DNA from 3 places in the Chitinolyticbacter meiyuanensis genome. Region 3 is predicted to be linked to each of the others. Evidence: riboswitches for the same ligand, from Rfam matches in the RefSeq annotation. Region 3 holds a riboswitch; each other region holds the start of a gene.
What was found. A riboswitch is a leader RNA that binds a small molecule or an ion and turns the genes downstream of it on or off. The one in region 3 is predicted to bind thiamine pyrophosphate.

Region 1 (10,085 bases), 530 kb from region 3:
TGCTGATCGCCGGCTGGCAGTGGGCGGCCGTGGCCGGCCTGATCGGCAGCCGCATCCTGCCGCCGCCGTTCGACGTGCTGAAGGCCGGCGTGACGCTCGCACAATCGGGCGAGCTGTGGACCCATCTCAAGATCAGCTTCTGGCGCGCCACCATCGGCTTTGCCATCGGCGGGGGCCTTGGGCTGCTGCTGGGGCTGATCACCGGCCTGTCGCGCCGTGGCGAGCTACTGCTCGATACCAGCGTGCAGATGATCCGCAACATCCCGCCGCTGGCGCTGATCCCGCTGGTGATCCTGTGGTTCGGCATCGACGAGGGCGCCAAGCTGTTCCTGGTCGCCTTCGGCACGCTGTTCCCGGTCTACATCAACACCTATCACGGCATCAAATCAGTGGACACTGGCCTCGTCGAAATGGCCAGGAGCTATGGCGTGAAAGGCTGGCCACTGTTCCGCGACGTGATCCTGCCGGGTGCGCTGCCCAGCATCCTCGTCGGCGTGCGCTTCGCCATCGGCTTTGCCTGGATCCTGCTGATCGTGGCCGAGACCATTTCGGCGAGTTCCGGCATCGGCTACCTCGCGATGAATGCACGCGAATTCCTGCAGACCGACATCGTGGTGCTCGCCATCCTGCTGTACGCGCTGCTCGGCAAGGCCAGCGATGTGCTGGCCCGCCAGCTGGAACGCGTCTGGCTGCGCTGGCACCCGGCCTACCAAGGATGAACGCCATGACCCAGACCACGCTTCAACCCGGCCTTGGCGTCGCGCTCGCCATCCGTGGGCTCGCGCGCCGCTTCGGCACGCAGACCGTGCTGCACGACCTCGATCTCGACATCGCTGCCGGTGAGTTCGTCGCCATCGTCGGCCGCTCCGGCTGCGGCAAATCGACGCTGCTGCGGCTGATCGCCCAGCTCGACACCGCCAGTGGCGGCGTCATCCACGCCGATGGCGCACCGCTGGCCCGCTCCGGCATCGATACCCGGCTGATGTTCCAGGATGCACGGCTGCTACCGTGGAAGACGGTGCTGGCCAACGTCGGCCTTGGCCTTACCGGCAACTGGCAGGCCAAGGCACGCGACGCGCTGGCCGAAGTCGGCCTCGCCGAGCACGCCGACAAGTGGCCGAGCCAGCTTTCCGGCGGCCAGCGGCAACGCGTGGCGCTGGCGCGCGCGCTGATCCACCAGCCACAGCTATTGCTGCTCGACGAGCCGCTGGGCGCGCTCGATGCCCTGACCCGCATCGAGATGCAGCAGCTGATCGAACGCATCTGGCAGCACCACCGCTTCACCGTGCTGCTGGTGACGCACGACGTGCAGGAGGCCGTTGCCCTCGCCGACCGGGTGATCCTGATCGAGCAGGGTCGCATCGGTCTCGATACCCCCGTGGCGCTGTCGCGCCCGCGCACCCGTGGCGCCGCCACCTTTGCCACATTGGAAGAAAGCATCCTCAACCGCGTGCTGCAGCAACCCGAAGGCCAGCCTGCCGCCGCACCCGTCGAACCTGCCATCGCCCCCGGCGCTCTGCGCTGGGCGCTCTGACCTCACCACCAGGAGCAACACCATGAGCATCAAGTCGATCAACGTACGCAACCAGTTCCGCGGCACCATCCAGGAAATCATCGAAGGCCCGGTGGTCTCCGAAGTCGATGTGGCCACGCCCGCCGGCATCGTCACCTCGGTGATCACCACGCGCTCGGTCAAGGAGCTCGATCTGAAGCCGGGCAGCGAGGTGATCGCCTTCGTCAAATCGACCGAAGTCTCGATCGCCACGCTATAGTTTGCTCGCCACCAAACAAAGAACCCGGACACATCCGGGTTCTTTGTTAGCCGCTGCACCGATCACTCGGCGGGCGGGTGAGAACCGGTCGCTACGCCGGTTGCAGCCGGCGTGCTGCCACGCCGGACAAGGCCAGCTGCAGGCAGAACGCCGTGGCCAGTGACGGCAACGAGGCGCCGATGTCGCCGGCGGCGCGGCTCACCAGCTGGTACACCGCAATGCCGGCCAGCCAGGCAATCAGTGCCGGCCATGCCACGGCGCGGCCATCCGGCTGCTTGGCATGCAGGCCGTGGTGCGCGATCACCACGCCGAACAGTGGCACGAACACCGAACCGATCATCAGCAGGAACCCTTCGTAGTCGTGGATCGGCACGAAGCAGGCGAGCGCCGTGGCCAGTACCGCCAGCACCGGGCCCAGCCGGCGCAGGGGAAGCCATGGCGCAAGGCTGTGCGTGGACACGGAGCCCGAATACAGGTCGCCATAGGCATTGTCGATTTCGTCGCACAGCACCAGCGCCAGCGCGATGGCGCCGCCGCTGGCGAGCAGGATGGTCGCCATCATCTCGCCGCCCGGATGCAGCATGGCGATCAGCACGCCGAGCGACAGGCACCAGGTGTTGGCCAGCAGATAACCGACAGCAATGCCGCCGGCCGCGCCGCGACTGCTCTTGCCGTAGCGGCTGTAGTCGGCCACCAGCGGCAGCCAGCTGATTGGCATCGCAATCGCCAGATCGACCGCCGCGCCAAAGCCCATGACACCGGTGCCGGCGCGCGCGAACAGCACGTCCCAGCCGGTACGCGATGCTTCACCGAGGAACTGCCAGGTGAGCCAGCCCAGCGCCAGCACCATCAAGGGCAGGCCGATGTGGCGCACCAGCTTGCGCACCACGCCAACCATGGAGAGGGAAAGCAGCGCAAACAGGATGGCGCCGACGAACACCGTGGTCGCCAGCGGCGCCGTCACGCCCCATTGCTGTTTGGCGATGGCGCCGATGCCATCGCGCAGCACCACGATCTCGAATACCGCCCAGCCCATCAGCTGCAACACATTGGCCGACACCGGCAGCGCCGCCAGCTTGCTGCCGAGCGCGCCATGGATCAGCCCGGCGCTCGCCAGGCCCGATTGCGCGCCCAGCCGGCCCACCCACGCCAGCAGCGCCACCCCCACCAGCGAGCCCAGCGCGATGGCGGACAGCGCCTCGGCAAACGACAGCGCCGGCACGAGGAAGGTGCCGAGCTGGATCACCAAGAGGCCGACGCCGAGGCTGCCCCACAACGTGAGATGATCTAGGAAGCCGAAGCGGCGCTCGGCGGCAGGAATCGCGCTGAGCGCGGAATTGACGGGTTGGGACATGGCCTATCCAAGCAGGATGCAAAACGGATCGGCCAGGAAGAGGTGTTCAACGACGCACACGGGCTTCCCTACGCTGGCACGACCCAGATCAGGTTCAACGGGTCGGCGCCCTGCGCCTCTCAGCCGCGACTGCGGCCCCCCGAGCGGGATGAACCTTGGCATGCATGGCAAGGCCGGTCAAGCCGCAGCGCGCCTGAATTTGCTGACCGTCAAAGTCAGTCTGTAGCGACGGCCAGCCTTATTCCGCTGCGCCATACACATCGAATTTTATAGTCTTTGGCGAGATATCAAGCGCGGCGATAATCGGCAGGTCCTACTTTCCGGAACCCATCATGATCAAGCGTGCCTCCGCCCTGCTCGTCGCCCTTGCGCTCGTCGCCCAACCGGCCCTCGCCGACGTGACGTTGCTCAACGTTTCTTACGACGTGATGCGCGACTTCTACAAGGACTACAACCCGGTCTTCGCCAAATATTACGAAGCCAAGTTCAAGGACAAGGTCACCATCCAGCAATCGCACGGTGGCTCGTCCAAGCAGGCGCGCTCGGTGATCGACGGGCTGGAAGCGGACGTGGTGACGATGAACCAGAGCCTCGATATCGACGCCATCGTCGACAAGGGCAAGCAGGTGAACGCGGGCTGGGAGAAGAAGCTGCCGAACGAGGCCTCGCCGTTCTCCAGCCTGCAGGTGCTGATCGTGCGCAAGGGCAACCCCAAGGCTATCCGCGACTGGAACGACCTGGTGAAGCCGGGTGTACAGATCATCGTGCCCAACCCCAAGACCAGCGGCAACGGTCGCTACACCTACCTCGCGGCCTGGGGCTATGCCGCCAAGCTGCCGGGCGGCAACGATGCCAAGGCGCGCGATTTCGTGACCGCACTGTTCAAGAACGTGCCGGTGCTCGATTCGGGTGGCCGTGCCGCCACCACCACCTTCATGCAGCGCCAGATCGGCGATGTGCTGATCACCTTCGAGAACGAGGCCGAGATGATCGCCCGCGAATTCGGCCGTGGCGGCTTCGAGGTGGTCTACCCGTCGATCTCGATCGATGCCGACCTGCCGGTGGCCGTGGTCGACAAGGTGGTCGACAAGAAGGGTACCCGCAAGGCGGCTGAGGAATACCTGAAGTACCTGTGGAGCCCGGAAGGCCAGACCGTGGCCGCGCAGAACTACCTGCGCCCGCGTGATGCAGGCGTTGCCGCCAAGTTCGCCAAGCAGTTCCCAGCCGTGAAGCTCTTCACCGTCGCCGACTTCGGTGGTTGGGCCAAGGCCCAGAAGACTCACTTCGACGACGGCGGCATCTACGACCAGATCGCGGCCAAGGTCGCCGGCAAGTAAGCCTACCGGGCAAGGCGCGAGCCCCCACTCGCGCCGCCCTGCTTCACACCGCATTCATAACGACAAGCTTTTCCGCCTGGAGTCCCCATGGCTTTCAAACAACACAGCGTGCTGCCGGGCTTTGGCCTGTCACTGGGCTACACGCTGCTCTATCTCTCCATCATCGTGCTGTTGCCCTTGACGGCGCTGGTGGTCAAGTCCTCGGATTTGACCTGGACGGCGTTCTGGGCAGCGGTGGCCGATCCACGGGTGGTCGCCACCTACAAGGTGACCTTCGGCGCCTCCGCGATTGCCGCCACGCTCAACCTGTTCGCCGGCCTGCTGCTGGCCTGGGTGCTGGTGCGCTATCCCTTCCCCGGCAAGCGGCTGATCGATGCGCTGGTCGACCTGCCGTTCGCGTTGCCCACCGCCGTGGCCGGCATCGCGCTCGCCACGCTGTATGCCCCCAATGGCTGGCTCGGCCAATACCTCGATCCGCTCGGCATCAAGGTGGCGTTCACGCCGCTGGGTATCGTGGTGGCGCTGACCTTCGTCACGCTGCCCTTCGTGGTACGCACGGTGCAGCCGGTGCTGGAAGATCTGGAGCACGAGCTGGAGGAAGCCGCGGCCAGCCTCGGTGCCACCCGCTGGCAGATCTTCTGGAAGGTGATCCTGCCGATGCTGCTGCCGGCGCTGCTCACCGGCTTCGCGCTGGCCTTCGCCCGTGCCGTCGGCGAATACGGCTCGGTGATCTTCATCGCCGGCAACATGCCCTTCGTATCCGAGATCACGCCGCTGATGATCATCTCCAAACTGGAGCAGTACGACTACCTGGGCGCCACCGCCATCGCCGTGGTGATGCTGGTGGTGTCGTTCGCGCTGCTGTTCATCATCAACGGCCTGCAGTGGTGGTCGGCCAAGCGCCTGGGCAGGAGGAAATAACATGGCTGGTGCCATCAACAATACCCCGCGCTCCATCGTGACCACCGAGTCACGACCGGTGCGCTATCTCCTGACCGGCCTCGCACTGCTGTTCGTCGGCCTGTTCCTGGTGATCCCGCTGGTGTCGGTGTTCGTCGAAGCACTGCGCCAGGGCTGGAATCTCTACCTGGCGGCCCTCGTCGAGCCCGATGCCCTGTCCGCGATCAAGCTCACGTTGCTGGTCGCCGTGATCGCCGTGCCGCTGAATCTGGTGTTCGGCGTGGCCGCCGCCTGGGCCATCGCCAAATTCGAGTTCCGCGGCAAGAGCCTGTTGATCACGCTGATCGACCTGCCGTTCTCGGTCTCCCCGGTGGTCGCCGGCCTGATCTACGTGCTGCTGTTTGGCGCGCAGGGCTGGTGGGGGCCGTGGCTGTCCGACCACAACGTGAAGGTCATCTTCGCCGTGCCCGGCATCGTGCTCGCCACCGTGTTCGTTACCTTCCCCTTCGTCGCTCGCGAGCTGATCCCGCTGATGGAAGCGCAAGGCAGCGACGAGGAACAGGCCGCCATGGTGCTCGGCGCCTCGGGCTGGCAGACGTTCTGGCGGGTGACGCTGCCCAACATCAAGTGGGGCCTGCTCTACGGCGTGATCCTCGCCAACGCCCGCGCCATGGGCGAGTTCGGCGCGGTGTCGGTGGTGTCCGGCCATATCCGCGGCCTGACCAACACGGTGCCGCTGCACGTCGAGATTCTTTACAACGAATACAACTTCGTCGGCGCCTTCGCCTGCGCGTCCGTCCTCGCCCTGTTGGCGCTGGTGACGCTGGTGGCCAAGAGCTATGTGGAATGGCGCAGCGCGCGCCTCGCCCTCGAAGACCAGCGCAATGCCCTGAGCGATCAATGAGCGTACGCGCCCCTTATCGGACAAAAAGATCATGAGCATCGAAATCAAGAACATCAGCAAGCGCTTCGGCCAGTTCCAGGCGCTGAACGACATCAACCTCGACATCCGAAGCGGCGAACTCCTGGCCCTGCTCGGCCCCTCCGGCTGCGGCAAGACCACGCTGTTGCGCGTGATCGCCGGGCTGGAAACGCCGGATGCCGGCCAGATCCTGTTCCACGGCGAGGACGCCACCGACACTCACGTGCGCGAGCGCCAGGTCGGCTTCGTGTTCCAGCACTACGCGCTGTTCCGCCATATGACCGTGTTCGAGAACGTGGCCTTCGGCCTGCGCGTGCGGCCGAAGAAGACCCGGCCAAGCGAGGAAGCGATCAAGAAAAAGGTGCACGAGCTCCTGGATCTGGTGCAGCTCGACTGGCTGGCCGACCGCTATCCGGCCCAGCTCTCCGGTGGCCAGCGCCAGCGCATCGCCCTGGCCCGCGCGCTGGCAGTGGAGCCGCGCGTGCTGCTGCTCGATGAGCCCTTTGGCGCACTCGACACCAAGGTGCGCAAGGAGCTGCGCCGCTGGTTGCGCCGGCTGCACGACGAGATGCACATCACCTCGGTGTTCGTCACCCACGACCAGGAAGAGGCGCTGGAAGTGGCCGACCGGGTGGTAGTGATGAACAAGGGCCAGATCGAGCAATCGGGTACGCCAGCGGAAGTCTACGACGCACCGGCCTCGCCCTTCGTCTACCAGTTCCTTGGCGACGTGAACCTGTTCCATTCCCGCGTGCACGATGGCTGGGCCGAAGTCGGCGGCACCCGCTTCGCCGCGCCCGAAGCCGGCGACAAGGCGGTGATCTATGTGCGCCCCCACGAAATCGATCTTGCCCGCAGCGCCAGCAGCGATGCGCTCGCCGGCGTCGTCACCCATGTGCGCCTGTTGGGTGCGACGGTGCGACTGGAAGTGAAGACCGATGCGCACGAGGCGCTGGAAGTGGAACTCACCCGCGAGCGCTACCAGGGCGAGCGCTGGGCGGTGGGCGACGCTGTCTGGCTGACTCCACGCGAGGCCCGCGTCTACGGCGCGTAAGCCCCAGCCGCTCGCCATGCCAAGCAGCCCGACCCCACGCCGGGCTGCTTGCTTCTGACGCACCGCCATCCGCTGTTGCAGCGCTGCTGCACGCCGATGGCATTATTTTGCTTTCTGGTAACTTTCCTGCAATATCCCCTTGCTTGCCCGAGCACGAAAATACACTTTCCGCCGGGCAGCCGGGACGCCCCAGGCGCCCGCAGACCAATACATGATCAGGGAGCAGGAAAATGGCGGGATTGCTGGGCATGTTGTTCACGCTGGCGTTTGTGGCGTTCTATTTCGTCGCGATGTGGAAAATCTTCACCAAGGCCGGCCAGCCGGGCTGGGGCTCGCTGGTGCCGATCTACAACCTCTACCTGATGGTGAAGATCGCCAAGCGCCCGGACTGGTGGATCATCCTGGCGCTGATCCCCATCCTCAACCTGATCACCATCGTGCTGATCTTCGATATCGCCAAGCACTTCGGCCGCGGTGTCGGTTTCGCACTGGGCATGTTGTTTCTGCCCTTCATCTTCTTCCCGATCCTGGCCTTCGGCGAAGCGCAGTACGACGCAACGCCGCTCGCAGCCTGAATCAGCGCACTGATGAAAAAGCCCGCGTCCGCGGGCTTTTTTCGTTGGCAGGGCTTCATGCGCCCAGCCGCAATCGCGTCTGCTCGATGCGGGTCTGCAGCATGGCGCGGCGCAGCCGCTCGGCCACCGCCGCACCAGTGCGCAGCGACATCGCGCTGCCATCGTCCGGGCAGGCCAACGCAGCCAGATGCTTGTAGGCCGCGAGCGCGGCCCGGTGATCGTTGCGCCGCAGCGCCAAGTCGGCCAGCAGGTCCGCCGCGTCGCGCTGCACCGTGGTCATCCCGGCATCGCCGGCCAGCTGCATCGCCTCCTGCAATGCGGCCTCAGCCTCGTCGTGCTGATCGAGCCGCAACAGCGTGCGGCCCAGCGCCAGCAGCACATGGGCCAACCCCCAACGGTTCTGGTTCAGCCTATGGATGGCAAGCGCGCCCTCCAGCGCCGTGCGCGCGGCCGGGTAATCACCGCGCGCATAGTGGATCAGGCCGTGGTAGCTGCGCACCTCGGCCTCCCACACCTGGTTGCGCACCGCGCCGCGCAGCAGGCCGCCAGCCTCCTTCAGTGCCGCCAGTGCACGGTCGTACACCTGCTGGCGATACGCGTCGCCAGCGATATTGATCAGCACTTCGCAACTGAGGTACGGATCGCCCTGCGGCTCGGCGAGCTTGAGCGCGAACTCGTGATAGGCCAGCGCGGTGGCATAGTCCTCGATCGCGTAATACACCTTGCCGACGCCCAAGTAGACGCGGGCGCCGTTCTCGATGTCGTGCATCGCATGCACCCGCGACAGGCTGTCCAGCCACACACTGAGTGCGCGCTGGTAGGCGCCGGCCACGTAATACGCATGCCCGAGCTGCAGCTGGGCCTCGATCATGTCGCGGTCGTGCCGCGCCTCGTCGAACAGCGGGATCGCCGCGCGGAACGCGGCCTGTGCCCGTGGCAAGGCGCCGACATGCTGGTGCGCATGCCCCAGCGTGACATAGACGCGGGCGATGGTCACCGCATCGCCCAGCCGCTTGGCGCGCGCCAGCCAGTCGGCCATTACTTCGGGCCGCTCAGGCGAGCCATTGCGCGCTGCCGCAGCCAACGGTTCGAACTCCGCAAGGAACTGTTCGGGGGTCTGCATCAGAAGCCGGACTCCACCGACACGCGGTTGCGGCCGTTGCGCTTGGCCATGTAGAGCGCGAGGTCCGCGCGCGAGAACAGGATGTCGGCGCTGTCGCCCGGTCCCAGCTCGGCGCAGCCCACGCTCACCGTTACCGTCAGGCCCGGCTCCAGCGTCGACCACTGGAAATGCTCCACCCGCTCGCGCAGCCGCTCGGCCGCCTCGCGCGCCCGGGCAAGGTCGGCACCGGGCAGCAGCAGCGCGAACTCCTCGCCGCCATAGCGCGCCAGCAGGTCGACGCTGCGGCGCTCGTCGCGGAACAGCGTGGCGCCGGCGCGCAGCACCATATCGCCCACGGCGTGCGAGTAACGATCATTCACCTGCTTGAAATGGTCAAAATCGATCAACAGCAGCGACAGCGACTGCTGGCGGTTTTCCGCTTCCGCCAGCAGCTCGGGCAGCCGCTCGTTCAGCGCACGGCGGTTGTAGACGCCGGTAAGCGCATCGCGATACGCAGCCTCCTGCAGCTCGCGCATGCGCACGCGGCCGGCATCGCTTTCCTCGCGCAGCTGCCACAGTTCGATCTCGGAGGTAAGCAGCTTGAGCCGCATCTCGATATGCGCCAGCCGCTGGTTCGATACCGCACTGCGGCGGCGCTGGCCGGCGATGCGCAGCTGGCGCTGGTAATACTCGGCATAGTGGCGCGTCGCCGCGACGTAATCGCCCCGCCCCTCGTAGAGGCCGGACAGCGCAAGGTGGGCATCGCGTCCCGGTTGCGGCGCGCTGAGCTGCTCGGACAAGCGCAGCGCCGCGAGCAGCGCCTGCTCGGCCGGCACGTCCTCACCGGCGGCCAGCGCCAGCCGGCCCAGCGCCAGCTGGCATTGCGCTTGGCCGGCCGTGCTGCGCGCCTCGACCTGCAGCGCCAGCGCCGATTCGACATGGCGACGGGCGGCAGCGAGGTCACCGGTGGCTTCAGCCAGCGTGCCATAGAGCTGCTGCAGCCGGGCCCGCAGGCCGGGCTGGTCGGCGACCAGCGCATCACGGGCCACGTCGAGCGCGGCGCGGGCAA
Region 2 (10,085 bases), 1.3 Mb from region 3:
TGCGCCCATCCTGTTGCTGGACGAGGCGACCAGTGCGCTCGACTCCGAAGTCGAGGCGGCGATCCAGGGCAGCCTTTATCGCTTGATGGAAGGCAAGACCGTGGTGGCGATCGCGCACCGGCTCTCCACCATCGCCGCGATGGATCGGCTGATCGTGCTTGACCACGGCGTGATCGTCGAAGAGGGCACGCATGCCGAGCTCCTGGCGCAGGGGGGGCTCTATGCCCGCCTGTGGGCGCACCAGAGCGGCGGATTCCTCGGCGAGGACGTGGACGACGCGACCGAGCGCACGCTCGCCCACTGAGGTGTGTGTGCTCCAACGGCCCTGCCATCGGTGAATGGCAGGGCCGTTTTGCATCCGCCGAAAATGCCGTGGGATCAGCCACTTGCCGTGCGCCGAACCTGCAATTGGTGATTTTGGGCCGGTCCGCAGCCGTTGTTGCCGGTGCCGCAACCTAAATTGCAGGACCGATCCATGCATCCGGCATGGACGGCTCGGCCATCAGGCCGTTCACCAGGATGGAAGGAGCGTAGGCATGAAGCAGAAGTGGATTTGCATCTCGCTGTTGGGTTTGTCGGCGTGGTTGTCTGGCCAGGTTCAGGCTGCGGAATGCAGCGGGGTGGCCGCCTGGCAATCCGGCACCGGGTACAACGCCGGAGCCAAGGTGGTCCAGGCCAACCAGCTGTATGAGGCCAAGTGGTATTCCATCGGCGAGCAGCCGGCGGCGACCAGCTGGTCGGCGTGGAATTCGCTCGGCGCCTGCGCCGCAGCCGGCGGCGTACGGCTGATCCTGCGGCACCATGAGCGGACGCTCAATCTGGCGCCGGGCCAGGAGGATTTCGTTGCTTCGGCGTGCGAGCAGGGCGAGGTGCCGATCAGTGGTGGACCGTCCGGCATCTCGGTGGGCCCCAGCATCGTGTACAGCACGTTGACTTGGGACGGCAACCGCGGCGGTTGGCTGGTGCAGTACCGGAACAATACCAATGCCCCTATCACCGGCTGGCAGCGGGTGGGGGTGACGTGCGCCGTGGGCAGCATGACCATCGCACCGTGACCGGCAGCCGGCCGGCCCTTGGGCTGGCCGGTTTTCAGCAGGCGGGTAGCCGCAGCCGGGCGCTGACGCCGTTGGCGACATTGCCGACCGTGGCGCTGCCACCATGCAGCTCGGCAATGGTCCGGGCCAGCGCAAGGCCGAGGCCGGTGCCCTTGGCGGTACCGTCCGGGCGCAGCGAGTAGAAGCGCTCGAACAGTCGTGGCAGGGCGTAGTCGGGAATGGCGGGGCCGTCGTTGTCGATGGTGATCAACCAGTCGCCGCCGGTGCGCTCGGCGGCGATGCGGATCGCGCCCTGCGTCGGCGTGAAATCGGCGGCGTTCTGCAGCAGGTTGCGCAGCGCCTGCTCGATCAGGAAGCGTTCGCCGCGCACGCGGGCGTCTTCGGGGATGGCGAGATCGAGTGCGATGGTGGCGGCGTCGAGCTGCGGTGCCAGCGCGGTAAGTACCGTCTCGAGCGCGGGGCGCAGCGGCACTGGCTCGGCATGATCGAGCGTGCGCCGTGCCTCCAGCCGTGCCAGCTCCAGCAGGCGGTCGACGATGGCCTGCAGCCGCTCCGCCTCGCGGCGGATGTGGCCGGCGAAGCGTTGGCGGTCGGCGTCGGGCAGGGCATCGTCCAGCAGTTCGGCCGCGCCGCGGATGCCGGCCAGCGGGCTTTTCAGTTCATGGGTGAGGCCGTGCACGTAGTGCTCGACATAGGCCTTGCCCTCCAGCCGCTCGCGCATCTCGCCGAGTGCCTGCGCCAGCACCGCGAGCTCGCGGTTGCCCGGTAGCGCAGGTACCTCGGCCGGGCGACCGGCGCTGACGTCCTGGGCAAAATCGGTGAGCTTGCCGATGCCGCGCGACAGCCACCATGAGAACGCTGCGCCGAAGGCCAGCCCTAGTCCCAACACCAGCAAGCCGGCGCGCAACAGCTTGCCGTGGGCGCGCTCGATATAGGGCTGCATCGCCTGGTTGGGCTTGGCCACGGTCAGCACACCGGCAATGCGGCCGTCCTCGATGATGGGGGCGGCCACGTACATCACGGTGGTGGCGTCGTCGGCGTACTCGATGCGCGAGGTGCGCGCACCGTAGCGGCCCCGCAGCGTCAGGTAGACGTCTCGCCATTGCGAATAATCCTGGCCGACCGCGCTGCCGGTGGAATCGAACAGCACGATGCCGCGCGCATCGGTGATGTAGACGCGCATGTCGACCGCGCCCTTGGCCACGCCCCAGATCCGCGCATTGGGCGAGCGCTCCACGTAGCGTCCGATCGCCTGTGCCACCTCGCCGTCGGCCAGCCTGCCATCGCGAAAGGCGGGCTGCACCAGCTCGGCCAGCAGGTTAGCGGTATCGATCATGATTTCCTCGGCCGACTGACGCATGGCTGGCTTGATCTCGTCGCGGATCAGGTCGACCACGTACCACGCTAACAGCGCGACGATGAGGAAGTAACCGAGGAAGATGCGCAGCGAGAAGCGCATCAGCCAGCGCCTTTGAGCGCGTAGCCGAAGCCACGGTGCGTCTCGATCGGGTCGGCCTCGGCGGCGATGTCCCTGAGCTTGGCGCGCACGCTTTTCACATGGCTGTCGATGGTGCGCTCGAAGCTGTCCTCGGCGGCCTCGCCAAGTGCATCGAGCAGTTGGGCGCGGCTGAATACCCGGCCAGGCGCGGACAGCAGCAGCGCCAGCAGCCGGTATTCGGATGGCGTCAGCACCAGCCACTGGCCGCGATAACGGATGCGCCGACCGGCGGCGTCGTGCTCGAAGCCTGGCGTGGCGGTATCCGCCACTCGCGGTTGCAACCGCTTGAGAATGGCGCGCACCCGCGCCACCACTTCGCGCGGGCTGAACGGCTTGACCACGTAATCGTCGGCGCCCAGTTCCAGCCCGACGATGCGGTCGATCTCGTCGGCGCGCGCGGTCAGCATCAGCACCGGCACTTCGCTGTGGCGGCGCAAGCGCTTCAGCACTTCGAAGCCACTGTCGTCGGGCAGGCCGACATCAAGGATCACTAACTGCGCATCGGCCAGTACCGCTTCGCCATCGCGGGCCAGCCGTTGCCAATCCACCGCATAGCCTTCGCGCTGCAGCGCGAATAGCAGGGTATCGGCGATGGCGGGTTCGTCTTCGATCAGCAGGATGTGGGCAGTCATGGCCGGCATTCTAGGCCGCCGCGGCCCGCTACAGCTATTCCGGCGCCGGCAGTGGCGGCGCCAGCGAGATCACCAGCGCGGCAACCAGAATGGCCGCACCGCCCAGCCACTGCAGCCCGGTCAATGGCACCGCCAGCAGCCAGGCGGCGAGCAGCACGCTGACCACCGGCTCCAGCGTCGACAAGGTTGACGCTTCGGCGGCGGTCAGATGATCGAGCCCGGCCAGGAAGGCGAAGATGGCGATCACTGTGGAAACGATGGCGATGGCCAAGGTTGCACCCCAGCCGCTACCGGTGGCCGGCCAGTGTGGTGTGGCAAAGGCGGTTGAACCCCACAGCACCACAGCGGCGGCCAGCATCACCACGGTGGCGGAAGGCAGTGCACCGGCCTGCGGCGTGAGCCGGCTGCCGGCGAGGATGTAGCACGAATAGATCAGCGCCGCGGCGACGCCGAAGGCGATGCCGATGGCCTTGCCGGAGAGCGCCGTACCGATGGTCAGTACCAGTCCGAGCGAGGCCAGCGCCAGCGCCGCCCACACGCGGCGGCGTAGCCGCTCGCGCAGCAACCAGGCAGACAGCACGGTGACGATGGCCGGATAGAGATAGAGCAGCAATGCGGCGAGCGCGGCATTGGCGTACTGCAGCGCGGTGAAGTAGCTGAACGCTTGCCCGGCGTAACCGATACCGCCCATCGCGGCAAGCCCGGCCAGCAGGCGGCCCCTTGGCCAGCGCGCACCGCGCCAGACCATGATGGCGACCATCACCAGGGCAGCCACGCTGAAGCGGATGAGCAGCAGGCCCTGGGTATCGACGCCGGCCGCGTAGGCCCAGGTGCCGAAGATGGGCATCAGGCCGAAGGCGACGGCGGAGAGCAGGATCAGCAGGATGCCGGTGGTGCGTTGGGACATGGCAAGGCAGGGTCGGGGCGATACGCGAGTGTCGCCGATCCGCCGTGCGCTGTGTGCCTGCGGCTAACCCTGATGTACGGCGGCTACATCGCCTCGATCTCGGCGATCCAGCGCGCCTGTTCCACCTCGGGCAGCCAGCTGCCGGTAAAGCCGTTCACGGCCAGCTGCTTGAGCTCGGCCCGTGTCAGCTGCAGCGCCGCGGCACAGGCACGCCAGTTTTCACCGACATAGCCGCCGAAGTAGGCCGGGTCGTCCGAGTTCACCGTGGCGACGAGGCCCGCTTCGAGCAGCGCGCGCAGGTTGTGATCCGACAATCGTTGGAACACCTTGAGCCGGATGTTGGATAGGGGGCAGACGGTGAGCGGAATCCGTCGACGTTTCAGTTCGTCGACGAGGGCAGGATCTTCCAGCGCCCGCACACCATGGTCGATTCGGCAGACATCGAGCAGGTCGAGCGCCTGCCATACGTAGTCAGGTGGCCCTTCTTCCCCGGCGTGGGCTACCCGCGGCAGGCCCAGCGCCTTGCAGCGGGCGAACAATCGGGCGAATTTCTCCGGTGGGTGGCCGACTTCGCTGGAATCGAGGCCCACGCCATCGATCAGGTCGAGATAGGGCTCGGCCTCGCGCAGCGTGGCAAAGCCTTCCTCCTCCGACAGATGACGCAGGAAGCAGAGGATCAGCTTGGAGCTGATGGCGAACTGCTCGTGTGCGTCGGTCAGTGCGCGGCGGATGCCGGCGAGCACGGTGGCATAGGGCACGCCGCGTGCGGTATGCGTTTGCGGATCGAAGAAGAGCTCGGTATGCACGACGCGGTCGGCGCGGCAGCGCAACAGGTAGGCTGCGGTGAGATCGTAGAAATCCTGCTCGGTCAGCAGCACGCCGGCGCCGGCGTAATAGAGATCGAGGAAGGATTGCAGGTTGGCAAAATCGTAGGCGGCGCGCACTGCCTCGACCGAATCGTATGGCAGGCGCACGCCGTTGCGCTGCGCCAGCGCGAACATCAACTCCGGTTCCAGCGTGCCTTCGATATGCAGGTGCAGCTCGGTCTTGGGCAGGCGGGCGAGCCAGTCGGCGGTGACATCCATGGAAGGCTCCGGCAAGGGGATGGCTGGAGCTTAGCGCGTGCCTGGGTGATGCGCGTCGGCGCTTTCCGCAACCTGCTCAGTGGCCGCGGTAGACAACGCGGCCGAAACGCGCACCCTGATGCTGCGGCGTGATGGCGACCAGTTTGTCCAAACGCACATCGAGCACGCCGTCGCGGGTGGAGAGGCGCAGGAATTCGCTGCCGCGGGCGCCGAACACATCGATGGCCACGCCTTCGCAATCGGGCGCGCCGTGACGCTCCACCAGCAAGGGGTAGCGATAGGTGCAGGCGATTTCCAGGTAGTCGTGCAGCTCGCACGAGATGGGGCTGTAGTCTTGCATCGCGGTCCTGTCCTTGCGCTCGTCCACACAGGCGTCAGAACTCGCAGCATAGACAGCGATTGCTGCAAGTTCTTGAACGTCCGTCGATTTCCGCCAGCCACCCGCCCGAGGACCGCCGACTTGGGTCAGGCTTCGGCATGGCCCAAAAGTTCGGCTTTTGCCAGCCACTTGTCGCGCTGGACCGGGTCCGATCCGATCACCGGTCCAAAACAGCGACATGGCGGGGGCTGACGGATTCCTGTACCCAGCGCCTGCATCTGCTGGAGTACCGGAGCAGCCTTGCTCCAACGGCGGTGCTGAGCGGTATGTCGCGGGCAGGGCGGTCAGGCTGGCCCTTCGCAGTTGAATCGAGCATGTTCTTGAAATGCCATCGGCGCGGCAAACGCTAGCCCGCCGCATCGACGGCGGCGATCAGGCCTTGTGATAGACCTGGGCGCCCTGCTTCACGAACTCGATCGATTTCACTTCCATGCCCTTCCGCAGCGCTTCGGCCTCGGCGATGCCCTGCTTCTCGGCAAAATCTCGCACGTCCTGGGTGATCTTCATCGAACAGAAGTGCGGGCCGCACATCGAGCAGAAGTGCGCCACCTTGGCACCCTGCTGTGGCAGCGTCTCGTCATGGAATTCACGGGCACGGTCCGGGTCGAGGCCCAGGTTGAACTGGTCTTCCCAGCGGAACTCGAAGCGCGCCTTCGAGAGCGCGTTGTCGCGGATCTGCGCGCCGGGGTGGCCCTTGGCCAGATCGGCCGCGTGGGCGGCGAGCTTGTAGGTGATGATGCCTTCCTTGACGTCATCCTTGTTTGGCAGCCCCAGGTGCTCCTTGGGGGTGACGTAACAAAGCATGGCGGTGCCATACCAGCCGATCTGCGCCGCGCCGATGGCCGAGGTGATGTGGTCGTAGCCGGGGGCGATGTCGGTGGTCAGTGGGCCGAGGGTGTAGAACGGCGCTTCGTCGCACCATTCCAGCTGCAGGTCCATGTTCTCCTTGATCAGCTGCATCGGCACATGGCCGGGGCCTTCGATCATGGTCTGCACGTCGTGTTGCCATGCGATCTGCGTCAGCTCGCCCAGTGTTTTCAGTTCGCCCAACTGCGCGTCGTCGTTCGCATCCCACACCGAGCCGGGGCGCAGGCCATCGCCGAGCGAGAAGCTGACGTCGTAAGCCTTCATGATGTCGCAGATTTCCTCGAAATGCGTGTAGAGGAAGTTCTCCTGATGGTGCGCGAGGCACCACTTGGCCATGATGGAGCCGCCGCGCGAGACGATGCCGGTCATCCGGTTGGCGGTGAGCGGCACGTATCGGAGCAGCACGCCGGCGTGGATGGTGAAGTAATCCACGCCTTGCTCGGCCTGCTCGATCAGCGTGTCGCGGAACAGCGCCCAGGTCAGGTCCTCGGCCTTGCCATCGACCTTCTCCAGCGCCTGGTAGATCGGCACGGTGCCGATCGGCACGGGCGAATTGCGCAGGATCCACTCGCGGGTTTCGTGGATGTTCTTACCGGTGGACAGATCCATGATGGTGTCGGCACCCCAGCGGATTCCCCAAGTCATCTTGTCCACTTCCTCGTTGATCGACGAGGTGACGGCGCTGTTGCCGATATTGCCGTTGATCTTCACCAGGAAATTGCGGCCGATGATCATCGGCTCCAGTTCCGGGTGGTTGATGTTGGCGGGAATGATGGCGCGGCCACGTGCCACTTCCTCGCGCACGAACTCGGGCGTGATCACCGGCGGGATTGCAGCACCGAACGACTGGCCCAGATGCTGGCGCAGCATCATCGTTGCCATCTTCTCGCCCTTGGCTCCCAGCGCGCGCAGCGACTCCATGTACGCTTCGCGTTGCAGGTTCTCGCGGATGGCGATGTATTCCATTTCCGGGGTGATGATGCCGCAGCGCGCGTAGTGCATCTGCGTGACATTGGCGCCGGGCTTGCCGCGGCGCGGCTTGCGCGTGAGCTCGAAGCGCAGCGGGTCGAGGCTGGCGTCCGCCTCGCGCAGGCGGCCATAGTCGCTGGTCAGGCCGGTCAGCAGATCCGTATCACCCCGTTCATCGATCCAGGCTGCGCGGATCGGCGCGAGGCCACGGCGCACATCAATGTGCGCCTGCGGATCGGTGTAGGGGCCGGAACAGTCGTAGACATAGATCGGTGGATTTTGCTCGCCGCCGAAGCTCGTTGGCGTATCGGTCTGGGTGATTTCGCGCATCGGCACGCGGATGTCGGGGCGTGAGCCTTCGACATAGACCTTGCGTGAATTGGGCAAGGGCTGGATCGCAGCTTGGTCGACATGGGCGTCGCTGGCGCGAAATTCGGTGGGCTTGTTCAAGGATAGGCCTCCTGCAAAGTGAGAAGGCGCAGGAGAGGCACACGCCGGCCACGAGCGTGCCGACGGATTCGCTTCCCTACGCCGGTATGAGCCGGATCAGGTGCTGAGGGACTCTCTCATCCGCTGACATACCGAGGAAGGTAAGTAGCGGAACCCCTAGCGAAAACAGAGCTGTCACCGTATAGAAGCTGTGGGATAATGACAAGTTATTTAATTTAACTGTGCCTTTATCGGCTTGTTTTTATTGGGGTTATGTCAGATGGATTGGGAACGCGCGCGCTACTTTCTCGTTGAACAGCAAATCCGCCCGTGGGACGTGCTCGACCAGCAGGTGCTGCAGCGTTTCCTCGATGTGAAGCGCGAGGATTTCGTCCCCGACGACAAGAAAAACCTCGCCTTTGTCGATACCGAACTGCCGCTCGGCAACGGCGCCTGTATGCTCGCCCCCAAGGTTGAAGGCCGCCTGCTGCAGGAAGTGGGCCTCAAGCCGGCTGACCGCGTACTGGTGGTCGGCGCCGGCACCGGCTACCTGATGGCGCTGGCGGCAGGCCTCGCTGCCGAAGTGCACGGCGTGGAGATTGACCCGGCCCTCAAGGCCGCCGCTGAGCAAAACCTGCTGCGCGCCGGCATCAAGAACGCCCATGTCGAACTTGCCGATGGCAGCCATGGCTTCGCCGCCAAGGCGCCGTACGACGTCATTATTGTCACCGCCTCGCTCGATGCCGTGCCGCAGGTACTGAAAGACCAACTTGCCGTTGGTGGCCGCCTGATTGCTGTGGTCGGCAATCTACCGATCATGAGTGCTGTGCTCGAAACGCGCGTGGAAGAGGGCGCGTGGCGCAGCGAGAAGCGGTTTGAGTACAACCTGCCGAGGTTGAATCACCAAAATGATTCTGCTGGCTTCTGGTTTTAATGCAGCTTCTTGATTTAAAAAAATGAAGCGCCCCATTTGGGGCGCTCTTGATTCTAATTGCGAATTGCCTACTTGGCACTGGTTATATGTCTTCTGATAATTTGCAGGGAAAAGCCCAAGAGACGGATATCACGTTGCGGGATATTTTCATACTAATGAATCGATATAGGCATGCGCTAATTGCCTTGCCAATCGTAGCTGGTATTGTGGCTGCTTGCGTGATGTTTACGCTTCCAGATCGCTATACGGCGATACTGAAAATTGCGCCATCGAAGAATGCGCCGGTATACAACTGGGCTCTAAACAACGAGGTATTGGTTGAGCAGGTCGCAAAAAAAATGAACTTGTCGAAGCACTACGGAACTGCTAGCCGTAATGCGACACTGCGAGCCACAAAAAGCCATATTGATGTTGTTCTTAATGCCAAGGATGGCTATCTTGATGTTTCTGCAACTGATGTTAGTCCTGCCTTTGCTGCGCGGCTCGCAAATGTTTTTGGAAAGACGTTGTCGGATAATGTATATACGTTAAGATTATTGGAGATATCGAAGGAACGTTATAATCTCGAACTTAGACGCGAGCTCGCTGCAAAAAACAAAGTAAATGCCGAGAAGTCACTTGAATCCCCTCAACTTGCAGCAGTCATCAAGACCATTTCCGCATCCGAGCAATATGGAATTATTAGTTTGGCTGGAATTCAGGCTGAGGCTACCTTGCAGTCCGGAATCTCCGATCTGGCACAAAACCAGGTCGTAAAAATACAAGATCAGCTATCTAACCTGCAGCGACTTGTAGTCGAGGGTATGAAACAAAAATCCGTAGGGTCTGCTGGGCCTTGGATTGCCACCGTAACGGCCATGCAGGAAAGCGCGTATTGGAGTGCGTTGATTGATCGCCTTGATCGTCGGATTGAATTGGTAAAAGCGCAAGAGCGAGACGAGCTGAAAATCAGTTGGGCTGAAATACCTGACGAAAAATCCGGACCAAAGAGGGTAAAAAATATTCTGTTCGGCATGGTTTGTGGATTATTGCTCGCAATGCTCTATATGCTCGTCTGCGAAATGGTTCAGTATGCACGGAAGAAAGAGTAACAACGAGGGCGTATGAGCATGTGGGTTGTGTATCGTTGAGTGATTTGTTTTTTGCGTTAAGACTGATTTCGTGCTCCTATTAAATCAGCTGCTAAAAATGCTGCGAAATCCCTATTGGATTTTTGATTGACGGTGAGTTTATGAGTATTTTAGACAAAAAAATAGCCGTGGTGGGCCTGGGGTATGTAGGGCTGCCTCTCGCAGTTGAATTCGGTAAAATAAGACCTGTTGTAGGTTTT
Region 3 (10,085 bases):
TTGCCGACGGGCGACAGGAATAATTTACAAAAAATCAGTTGGTTATGCAGCCTTACGCCGACGCTGTCGCTAGTTGGCGACAAATTCGGCCCCGTCGATGGCGCGGTTGAGCCTGCAACTGCGGCGCATTTCGCGCAACCGCCTGTTTTTCATTGGGTTTCTCCTTGCTGGCACGCTGCTTGCAAGTAACTTGGGGCAAGCCTGGACTTGCTGCCAAATACACAAAGGAGAACACCATGAAGATCAACCAACTGCTCGCCCGCGGTCTTGCTGCCCTGGCTTTTTCGTCGGTCACCATTGCGCCGGTGATCGCGGCCGACACCGCCGATACCAAGACCTCGACCGAATCGGTCGCGGCCTATATCGACGACGCGACCATCACCACCAAGGTGAAGGCTGCGCTGGCTTCCGACAAGCAGGTGTCGGCGCTGGACGTGAAGGTTACGACCGAAAACGGCGTGGTGCTGCTGTCCGGTAACGTCGATACGCCCGATGCCGGTGTGCGCGCCATCGAAATCGCTGCTGGCGTCGAAGGCGTGAAGGACGTGAAGAGCGCGCTGACCGTCAAGGCCGGCTGACCGTAGTGGACCGGGCCTGCCGCGCGCGGGTCTGATCCATCCTCGTCTGAGCAAGGCGGCCACGGGCCGCCTTGCTGATGCCCGGAGCGAGCATGCGCCGCCACGATCCCCATCAGTTCGAGCACCCTCCCGTTGCCCCCCGCCATGCGGCCTGGGGGCGCTTCATTGTCAGTGCCACGCCGAAGCCGCCGTGCGTTGCCCGGCTGTTCCAGGGCCGCGGCTGGCAGACCGCGGTCCACCTGCAGTTCGGCGAAGTGGGTGGATCGCCGGTGATCGGGCGTACCCCGTTCATGTTCGTGCTGCATTTCCATACCGAGGATGGCCCCTGGCAACTCGACGGGCTGGATCTGCCGGCGCCCGTGCGCTGGCCGGCTGGCTGGTCGGGCCACCTGGCTGGCAGCAGCTGGGCGCTGGCTGCGCGACAACCGGATGTGCTCCCCAGCCTGCTGCCGCTGCTGGCAGCGCCGGGCCTGCCGGGTTGCTACAGCCAGCTCACCGTGTACGCGGCACGGCCGTATGGCCTCGTCGACGCGGCGGGCCGCAGTCATCCGGTCTGGTTGCGGCTTGCCGCCTGCCAGACTGCGCATTGGACCGAGGCCGCCGGCATGCAGGCGTGGCACTTTGGCCGGCGGATCGCGCTTGGACACACGCCGCGCTGGCGTTTGCAGGCTGCGGCCGGTGCGGCCCAGCCTGAGCCGCAGGCGCAATGGCAGGATCTGGGCGTGATCGAGCTCGACGACCTGCCCGCGCATGCCGGCCCGCCCGCCTTGCTCGATGCCGCGAGCACCGTGCCGGGCATCGTTGCGCTGTCGCCGGCAGCGGCATTGCCGGGCCGGCAGGTGCTGGCCGGGATGGATGCGCCGGGTCAGCAACGCTTGTTACGCAACATGGCCGCCGGCTTGCGCCGCGTCGCCGAGCGCGAGGTGGTGCTGGCCGTGCTCGAACAGGCGATGGCGCTGGACGCGGGGTTTGGTACCGCCTTGGCGGCCGAGCTCGATTTCGCGCCAGCGCGTCAGCGGCGGGCAGTGCCGGCCTGAATCACCACCAGGCGTGAAAGTGGTGGACCGGGCCGATGCCGTGGCCGACGTCGAGCCGGTCCGCCGCACCGAGCGCTGCCTGCAGGTAGTCGCGCGCTGCGGCCACCGTGGCGGGCCAATCGGCGTGGCGCGGCCGCAGTGCGGCAAGCGCAGCCGATAGCGTGCAGCCGGTGCCGTGGGTGTGGCGGGTGGCGACCCGCACCTTGGCGTAGCGTGTTTCGCCGGCTGGCGTCACCAGCCAGTCGGGGCTTTCCTCGCCGCCCAGGTGCCCCCCTTTCATCAGCACTGCCTGTGCGCCAGCGGCCAGCAAGGCATGGCCCTGTTCGCGCATCTCGGCCTCATTGCTGGCGATGTCGCAGCCGAGCAGGGCGGCGGCTTCGGGCAGGTTGGGCGTGATCAGCGAGGCCAGCGGCAACAGCCGCTCGCGGATCGCAGAGACGGCTTCCGGTGCCAGCAGCGGATGGCCGCCCTTGGCGATCATCACGGTATCCAGCACCACGTGGGTCGGGCGATGGCGGACGAGGCCGTCGGCCACGGCGTGCACGATCTCTGCATTGGCCAGCATGCCGAGCTTGACCGCATCGACGCGGATGTCGGCAAACACCGCATCGAGCTGCGCTGCGACGAAATCCGGTGGCACCGGGTGCACGGCAGTCACGCCCTGGGTGTTCTGCGCGGTCAGCGCGGTCAGCACGCTCATGCCGTAGGCGCGGAGCGCGGAAAAGGTCTTCAGGTCCGCCTGGATGCCGGCGCCGCCGCCCGAATCCGAACCGGCAATGGTGAGGGCGTGGGCGATCATGCGCGGGCTCCTTCGATTTCCTGCAGCAGCGTGGTGGTGGCTGCGGCGATGTCGGCTTGGCCGCAGATGGCTGAAACGACAGCCACGCCGTCGGCACCAGCCGCAATGATGGGTGCCGCGCCGCCTTGCTTGATGCCACCAATGGCAACCACCGGCAGCGGTCTGGCTGCCATCAGCTCGGCGAAATGCGGCAGCCCAATCACCGGCGAGGCGTCGAGCTTGGTGCCGGTGGGGTAGACCGGGCCGACGCCGAGATAATCGGCCAGTGCGGTCGGTGCGTCGGCGAGCTGGGCGGCATTGGATGCCGACAGCCCGACGATCTTGTTCGGCCCGACGAGGCGCCGTACCGCGGCGATGGGCAAATCGGCCTGGCCGACATGGACGCCGGCGGCATCGACGGCCAGCGCGACATCGACGTGATCGTTGATGATCAGCGGCACGCCCAGCGGGTCGAGCACGGCCTTGAGCACGGTGGCGGTTTCCAGCCACAGCCGCTTCTTCCACTTGGGCGCGCGCAGTTGCACCACGGTGGCGCCGCACTCGGCGGCAATGCGGGCGGTGTGGATCATGCCCTCCGGCCCACCACACAGGTCCGGATCGAGCACCAGGTACAGCGACAGGTCCAGCCTCATGGTTGCCACTCCCGCAGCTGTTTGGGGCTGATCTGATAGAGCGCATCGAGGAAGGCCATCTTGAACGAACCCGGGCCGTCGCACGCCGATTCGGCACGTTCGCCGCAGATACCGGCCACCGCGCAGGCGGCGGCCACCGCGTTCAGCCGCTCGGGTGCGTGCGCGGTGAAGGCGGCGACGAGCGCGGAAAGCGCGCAGCCGGTGCCGACCACACGCGTCATGATGGGGTGGCCCCATGGCGTGGCCCAGCTCTGCTCGCCATCGGTGATGTAGTCGGTTTCGCCGGTGACGGCGACGATGGCGCCGGTATCGCGCGCCAGTTGCTCGGCGGCGGCCAGCGCAGTCTGTGAGCCGGTGGTGCTGTCCACGCCGCGGCCCGAGGCGCCAAAGCCCGCCAGCGCCAGGATTTCGGAGGCATTGCCGCGGATGGCCGTGGGCCGCAGCGTGATCAGCTCACGGCAGGCGTCGGTGCGGTAGTCGAGCACGCCGACGGCGACCGGGTCCAGCGTCCAGGGCACGCCGGCGGCGTTGGCGGCAGTCACTGCATCGCGCATCGCGGCGAGCCGTTCGGGGTAGAGCGTGCCGACGTTGACCAGCACGGCGCCGGACAGCGCGGCGAAGGCGGCCGCCTCCTCGCGTGCGACGATCATCGCGGGCGCGGCGCCAACGGCCAGCAGCACGTTGGCGGTGATTTCCTGCACCACCTCGTTGGTAAGCACATGGGTGAGCGGGTGTTCGGTACGCAGCCGCTCCAGTTCGTCGGCGACGATGGCGAGCGGCAGTGTTTGCGGCGTGGTCATGAAGGGCTCCTTGGCACAGGCAAGCCCTCTGGACTTCCCTACGCCGGCATGATCCGGATCAGGTGATGCGGGTGTATCTCAGCCCGCGCCTGGATGAATGGCGGGGCACCCCGAGTCAGGCTGCGATTGTCCGCCCGCACGCGGAAGCGGACAAGCGGTTGGATCAAACTCGCATCAAAACGCCTGCATCGTGTGCAACCCTGATTCAGCCCGCCGTCATGCCGGACTAAACTCGGCGAAACGGGGGCGGCAATATGGGCGATATCTGGCGCGGTCTGATCGAATGGTTCATTCCCGATGGCGTGCGGGCCGAGGCGCTGGCGTACAGCCGTGCCCGCAACGTGGTGGGCGCGGCGCTGCTGGCGGCATTGCTGGTGCCGGTGTTCTCGGTCAACTACTTCAAGCTGGGCCACGCTGCGATGGGCTGGGGCATCCTGGCGGCGGGTGGCGCCATGCTGCTGTCGGCGCTGCTGTTGCGGCTGACCGGCGTGCTGGCGCTGGCGCGCGAATGCCTGATCGCCAGCTTCTACGGCATGGTGGTGTGGATGTGCCTCGTCAACGGCGGCATCGAGTCGTCGTCGGCGCCGTGGTTTTTGCTGCTGCCGGTGGCGGCCACCTTCATCGGCGGCAAGCGCGACGGCGTGTGCTGGAGCGTGCTGAGCCTCGTCGCCATCGTGCTGTTTGCCATGGCCCATGCGCAGGGCTGGGTGCTGCCACGCAGCCCGCTCGGGCCGGAGCACCATGTCGGCCTTGTCACCCGCTCGCTGATCGGGTTGACGCTGGTGATGTTCGCGCTGGGCTGGATGTTCGAAAGTGGCAAGCAGGCGAGCCTCGCGCGGACCGAGCGGGCGCGCGGTGAGGCCGAACAACATCGTGTGGCGATGCAGGCGCTGCTGGCGCAGATCACCGCGGCGGTCGGCACGGCATCGGCGCAGTCGGCACAGATTGCCGGTAGTGCCCGTGCGGTGAACGCCACCATCCACCACCAGGCCTCGCAGGTCGAGCGCATGGCTGACGTGGTGCAAGGTGTGGCAGGCATGAGCCGGGGCAACGCCAGCCTTACCGGCGAGGCCGCGGCAACGGCGGGCGAGGCCGGGCGGCTGGCCGATGATGGGGGCGCAGCCATGCGTGGCACGCGCGATCACCTCGACGACGCGACGCGGGTGGTCGCGCATTCGGCCGAGCGCATCGAGGCACTGGGCCAGCGTAACGACGAGATCGGCCACATCGTGCAGGTGATCCGCGATATTGCCGGGCAGACCAACCTGTTGGCGCTCAATGCCGCGATCGAGGCGGCGCGTGCCGGCGAGGCCGGCCGCGGCTTCGCGGTGGTGGCGGACGAGGTGCGCAAGCTGGCCGAGCGTACCGGCGGTGCTACCCGCGAGATCGAGGGCAAGATCGGCAGCATCGTTGCCGGCACGCGCGATGCGGTCGAGGCGATGCGTAGTGGTGCGGGGTGGCTGCAGCAGAGCAAGGAGAGCGTGGCCGAAGCCGATGCCAGGCTAGCTGCCATCATCACCGCAGCCAGCACGCTGACGGCGCGTACCGGCGAGGTGGCGCACAACGAGGCGGAACAGGCCCGGCATTGCGCCGGCTTGGCGAATGACATCGAGCGGCTGCGGCAGGATCTGGCCGCCGCCCGCGATGCCAGCGACCAGATTGCCCAGGCGGTGGCGACGCTGGATGGATCGATGCAGCAGCTCGATCGGGTGACTCGCCAACATTGAGTGAGTAGACAGCAGAAAGCCGCCCGAGGGCGGCTTTCTGCTTTACCTGCGACGTGGTCAGGCCGCCATGTCCAGCATCAGGCCGTTGAGCCGCTTGACGAAGCCGGCCGGGTCATCCAGCTGGGCACCTTCGGCGAGCAGCGCCTGGTCGAACAGGATCTGCGTCCAGTCGCCAAAACGCACGCCGCCAGTCTCTGCCTTGAGCTTCTTCACCAGCAGGTGATCCGGGTTGATCTCCAGGATGGGCTTGGTGCCTTGCACGTCCTGGCCGACCGATTTGAGCAGTCGTTCCAGGTTGCCACTCATGTCGAAGTTCTCGACCACGAGGCAGGCGGGACTGTCGGTGAGGCGGCTGGTGACGCGCACGTCCTTCACCTTGTCGCCGAGCGCGGTCTTGATCGATTCGACCACGTCCTTCAGTTCCTCGGCGGCTGCTTCCTGCTGCCGCTTCTCCGCCTCGTCGTCGAAGGCCGACAGGTCGAGCTCGCCCTTGGCGACCGACTGCAGCTTCTTCTCCTTGAACTCGGTCAGGCCCGAGATCGTCCACTCGTCCACGCGGTCGGACAGCAGCAGCACCTCGATGCCCTTCTTCTTGAACACTTCCAGGTGCGGACTGTTGCGCGCGGCGGCGTGGGTCTCGGCGGTGATGTAGTAGATCTTGTCCTGGCCTTCCTTCATCCGGCCGATGTAGTCGGCCAGGCTCACGTCCTGCGCGTCGTCCTCGTTGTGGGTGGAGGCGAAGCGCAGCAGGCCAGCGATGCGTTCCTTGTTGGCGGCATCCTCGCCGACGCCTTCCTTCAGCACCTTGCCGAATTCCTTCCAGAATACGGCGTAGTCGTCCTTGCGGTTTTCGCCGAGGTCTTCCAAGAGGCCCAGCACCTTCTTCACGCAGCCGGACTTGATGGTGTCCACATCCTTCGATTGCTGCAGGATCTCGCGCGAGACGTTGAGCGGCAGGTCGTTGGAATCGATCACGCCGCGCACGAAGCGCAGGTACTGCGGCATCAGCTTGTCGTGGTCTTCCAGGATGAACACGCGCTTCACGTAGAGCTTCACGCCGTGGCGGCGATCACGGTCGTACAGATCGAACGGCGCGCGCTTGGGGATGTAGAGCAGCTCGGTGTATTCCTGGCGGCCTTCGATGCGGGCGTGGCTCCACGCCAGCGGCTCGTCGAAATCGTGGGCGACGTGCTTGTAGAATTCCTTGTACTGCTCGTCACTGATGTCGCCCTTGTTGCGGGTCCACAGCGCATTGGCCTGATTCACCGCTTCGAGTTCGTCGCTGGCAATTTCCTTGCCTTCGTCGTCGTACTCGGGCCGCTTCTTCATCAGGATGGGCAGGCTGATGTGGTCCGAATACTTGGTGATGATGGAGCGCAGTCGCCAGTCGTTGAGGAACTCGTCCTCGCCTTCCTTCAGGTGCAGCACGATCTCGGTGCCGCGGCTGGCCTTCTCGACGCTTTCAATGGTGAATTCGCCGTCGCCGGTGGATTCCCAGCGCACGGCGTCGGTTTCGCCAGCGCGGCGAGTGGTCAGCGTGACCTTGTCGGCAATGATGAAGGCCGAGTAGAAGCCGACACCGAACTGGCCGATCAGGTGCGAATCCTTGGCAGAATCACCGGTGAGCTGGCTGAAGAATTCCTTGGTGCCGGAGCGGGCGATGGTGCCGATATTGGCGATCACCTCGTCGCGACGCATGCCGATGCCGTTGTCGACGATGGTGATGGTGCGCGCGTCCTTGTCGAACGACAGCAGGATCTTCAGTTCACCGTCGCCTTCGTACAGCGTGCCGTTGTTGATCGCCTCGAAGCGCAGCTTGTCGCAGGCGTCCGACGCGTTCGAAACCAGTTCGCGCAGGAAGATTTCCTTGTTGGAATACAGCGCGTGGATCATCAGGTGGAGCAGCTGCTTCACCTCGGTCTGGAAGCCCAGGGTTTCCTTGCTCATTGCTCAACAACCTCCAAAACGTGGGGCAGGGGAAGATCGAGCTCGAATAGTGGGGTTGGCGGCAGGGTTTTCAAGTCGCCCCACGCAAAAACGGCGCCCGTAGGCGCCGTTTTTGTTGCAGATCAGCTTGCTCAGAAGCGGGTCTTGAGGCCGGCCATCAGGCGGCCAGTGTTCTCGCCCGGTGCGCCCACATACTCGAACACATTGTTGGTCGGGCCGTAGCTGGCGTTGTCTTCGTTCCAGACATAGCGGCCTTCCACGTAGGCGGTCGATTGCTTGGACAGGCTGTAGTTGTAGCGTGCGGCCATCGATTGGGCGCCGGAATCGCTCACGTCGGCCTTGTCGCCGAGCTGGGCGTAGGTCAGGTAAGCGCCGTGCTTGCCGGCGGTATAGCTGCCCTGGGCAAACCACAGGTCCTGGTCGACCTTGCTCGCACCGGTGGGCGTGTATTCCATCGCCTTGTAGCCGCCGTTTACACCGAAGCCGTTCTGGAATTGATAGCCGGTGGCGACGTACCAGTTTTCACTGTCGAACTCGTTGACGTTGCCGACGGTGATGTCGTCGCTGCCATCGGCGTTCTTGCGATTCTGGTAGGCGCCGTCGACGAAGAAACCGCCTTGGGCGTAGCGTGCGGCCAGATCGTAGCCGTAGTGATCGCTGGTGCCGCTGTCGAGGTCATACAGGCCGGAGAAGCTGAAGCCGCTGAAGTTCGGGCTGTCGTAACGGATGGCGCTGCCCGGACGGTAGTTCTGGCCCAGGCCGTATTCGGAAAGCAGGAACTTGGCGCCGGTGTCACCGTAGCGGTTGTCGAGCGCTTCGAACAGCGGCGACTTCATCTTGCCCAGGCGTACCGTGCCGGCTTCGCTTTCGTAACCGATCCACGCTTCACGACCACCGAAACTGGCCGCGCCGTCGGCATTGTCGCCGCCGTCGCTCAGCAGGTTTTCATTGCTGATGCCTTGTTCGAGGCGCCATTTCACCTTGCCGCCGGCATCGAGCTGGTCGCTGCCACCAATGCCGATGGTGGCGTTGTAGTTCACATGGGACTCGGTCTGGTCGCCCATGTCGTTGACGTTCACGCCACCGTCGAACGAACCATCGATATAGACATCGGCATGGGCGAGGCCGGCGCCGAGCAGCAGGGCGACGGCGATTGGGGTGAGCTTGAGCTTCTTCATGGTCTGGTCTCCTTTGTAGAGCTGGGATGGACAGGCATCTGCCGGCCATTGCTGCGCAGTGTACGGAGGCTGCCTTCCCCTCGGAGTGGACAAGTTACCGAGCGATATCGTGACTTTTTCCGGGAACTTCGTCGATCGTCGCCGTTCATGCGTATGGGATGGCAGCGCGGAAAGCTGCTATAGTGCTGCGAGATATTGCGATGCAGCATTGGAGAGGCGGATGCGCAAGCGGGTGGTGTTCAACCAGAAGGGCGGGGTCGGCAAATCGACCATCGTGGTCAACCTCGCGGCAGCTGCGGCGGCTGCGGGCCAGCGCGTGCTGGTGGTTGACCTCGATCCGCAGGGCAATGCCAGTCACTACCTGCTCGGTGATGCGGCAAAGACGATCAGCCCGGCGCTCGATGCCTTCTTCGATCAGGTACTCAACTTCAGTCTCTATGCCAAGCCGACTGCGGCGTTCGTGCACGCCACGCCGTTCGAGGGGCTGAGCCTGATCGCCTCGCACCCGGCCATTGCCGAGCAGCAGGCCAAGCTCGAGGCGCGCTACAAGATCTACAAGCTCAAGGAGTCGCTGGCCGAGCTTGCCGATGCGTTCGACGAGGTCTGGATCGATACGCCGCCCGCGCTCAACTTCTTTACGCTCTCCGCGCTGATCGCTGCAGACAGCTGCCTGATTCCATTCGACTGCGATGCGTTCTCGCGCGAAGCCTTGCTGGGCCTGCTGGCCCGGGTTGACGAAATCAGGGCCGATCACAATGCCGCGCTCACGGTCGAAGGCATCGTCGTCAACCAGTTCCAGCCACGCGCCAGCCTGCCGCGCCAGCTGGTCGACGAACTGGTGGCGCAGCAGCTGCCGGTGTTGCCGGTTTACCTGTCGAGCTCGGTCAAGGTGCGTGAATCGCACGAGCGGGCCACCCCGCTGGCCTGGCTTGATGCCCGCCACAAGCTCGCGCAGGAATTCGCGGCGCTTTACGCCGCGTTGCCGCAAGCGGTTTGAGTTCGCGCAACGGCACATCATCAAACGCTTTTGCTCGATTCCGGCTAACGCTATAGTGCGTTTAGCAAATGGCGAGGAGAGGTCATGTCGGGGGAGCAAACCAAGGGGCGCGTGCTGGTCGTCGACGACGAGCCGTTCAACCTGGAAATCCTGAGTGAGCATCTCCTCGACGCCGGCTATCTCGTGGAAACCGCTGAAGACGGCGAAATTGCCTGGGATGTACTCGCGCGCGACCAGCATTTCGACGCCATCCTGCTCGACCGCATGATGCCGCGCATGGACGGCATGGCCTTGCTGGCGCGGGTGAAGCAGCAGCCCGAGCTCGCTGAAGTCCCGGTCATCATGCAGACCGCGGTCGGTGCCGCCGAGAATGTGCGCGAAGGCTTGGCT

Region 1: linked by a shared signal. The riboswitch ahead of FLM21_RS03280 (purine-cytosine permease family protein) and the one ahead of thiM (hydroxyethylthiazole kinase) in region 3 are both predicted to bind thiamine pyrophosphate.
Region 2: linked by a shared signal. The riboswitch ahead of thiC (phosphomethylpyrimidine synthase ThiC) and the one ahead of thiM (hydroxyethylthiazole kinase) in region 3 are both predicted to bind thiamine pyrophosphate.

What each region holds. Positions count from the first base shown of each region.
Region 1 is NZ_CP041335.1:685,279-695,363, reverse strand. Features, by position in the region: gene ssuC (aliphatic sulfonate ABC transporter permease SsuC) at 1-719, shown strand, start outside; gene FLM21_RS03290 (ATP-binding cassette domain-containing protein) at 725-1,534, shown strand; gene FLM21_RS03285 (TOBE domain-containing protein) at 1,557-1,772, shown strand; gene FLM21_RS03280 (purine-cytosine permease family protein) at 1,864-3,126, opposite strand; TPP riboswitch at 3,175-3,278, opposite strand; gene FLM21_RS03275 (sulfate ABC transporter substrate-binding protein) at 3,459-4,463, shown strand; gene cysT (sulfate ABC transporter permease subunit CysT) at 4,551-5,384, shown strand; gene cysW (sulfate ABC transporter permease subunit CysW) at 5,386-6,267, shown strand; gene FLM21_RS03260 (sulfate/molybdate ABC transporter ATP-binding protein) at 6,299-7,339, shown strand; gene FLM21_RS03255 (DUF5684 domain-containing protein) at 7,570-7,914, shown strand; gene FLM21_RS03250 (tetratricopeptide repeat protein) at 7,970-9,037, opposite strand; gene FLM21_RS03245 (GGDEF domain-containing protein) at 9,037-10,085, opposite strand, start outside.
Region 2 is NZ_CP041335.1:4,281,318-4,291,402, reverse strand. Features, by position in the region: gene FLM21_RS20535 (ABC transporter ATP-binding protein) at 1-304, shown strand, start outside; gene FLM21_RS20530 (hypothetical protein) at 537-1,055, shown strand; gene creC (two-component system sensor histidine kinase CreC) at 1,090-2,514, opposite strand; gene creB (two-component system response regulator CreB) at 2,514-3,185, opposite strand; gene FLM21_RS20515 (DMT family transporter) at 3,220-4,092, opposite strand; gene FLM21_RS20510 (adenosine deaminase) at 4,176-5,177, opposite strand; gene FLM21_RS20505 (Rho-binding antiterminator) at 5,254-5,517, opposite strand; gene thiC (phosphomethylpyrimidine synthase ThiC) at 5,929-7,788, opposite strand; TPP riboswitch at 7,899-8,010, opposite strand; gene FLM21_RS20495 (protein-L-isoaspartate O-methyltransferase family protein) at 8,102-8,755, shown strand; gene FLM21_RS20490 (GumC domain-containing protein) at 8,842-9,846, shown strand; gene FLM21_RS20485 (nucleotide sugar dehydrogenase) at 9,987-10,085, shown strand, end outside.
Region 3 is NZ_CP041335.1:1,215,640-1,225,724, forward strand. Features, by position in the region: gene FLM21_RS05920 (sigma 54-interacting transcriptional regulator) at 1-23, shown strand, start outside; gene FLM21_RS05925 (BON domain-containing protein) at 237-578, shown strand; gene FLM21_RS05930 (hypothetical protein) at 671-1,615, shown strand; gene thiD (bifunctional hydroxymethylpyrimidine kinase/phosphomethylpyrimidine kinase) at 1,617-2,414, opposite strand; gene thiE (thiamine phosphate synthase) at 2,411-3,046, opposite strand; gene thiM (hydroxyethylthiazole kinase) at 3,043-3,846, opposite strand; TPP riboswitch at 3,865-3,969, opposite strand; gene FLM21_RS21495 (methyl-accepting chemotaxis protein) at 4,101-5,573, shown strand; gene htpG (molecular chaperone HtpG) at 5,631-7,520, opposite strand; gene FLM21_RS05960 (porin) at 7,652-8,698, opposite strand; gene FLM21_RS05965 (ParA family protein) at 8,919-9,695, shown strand; gene FLM21_RS05970 (response regulator) at 9,780-10,085, shown strand, end outside.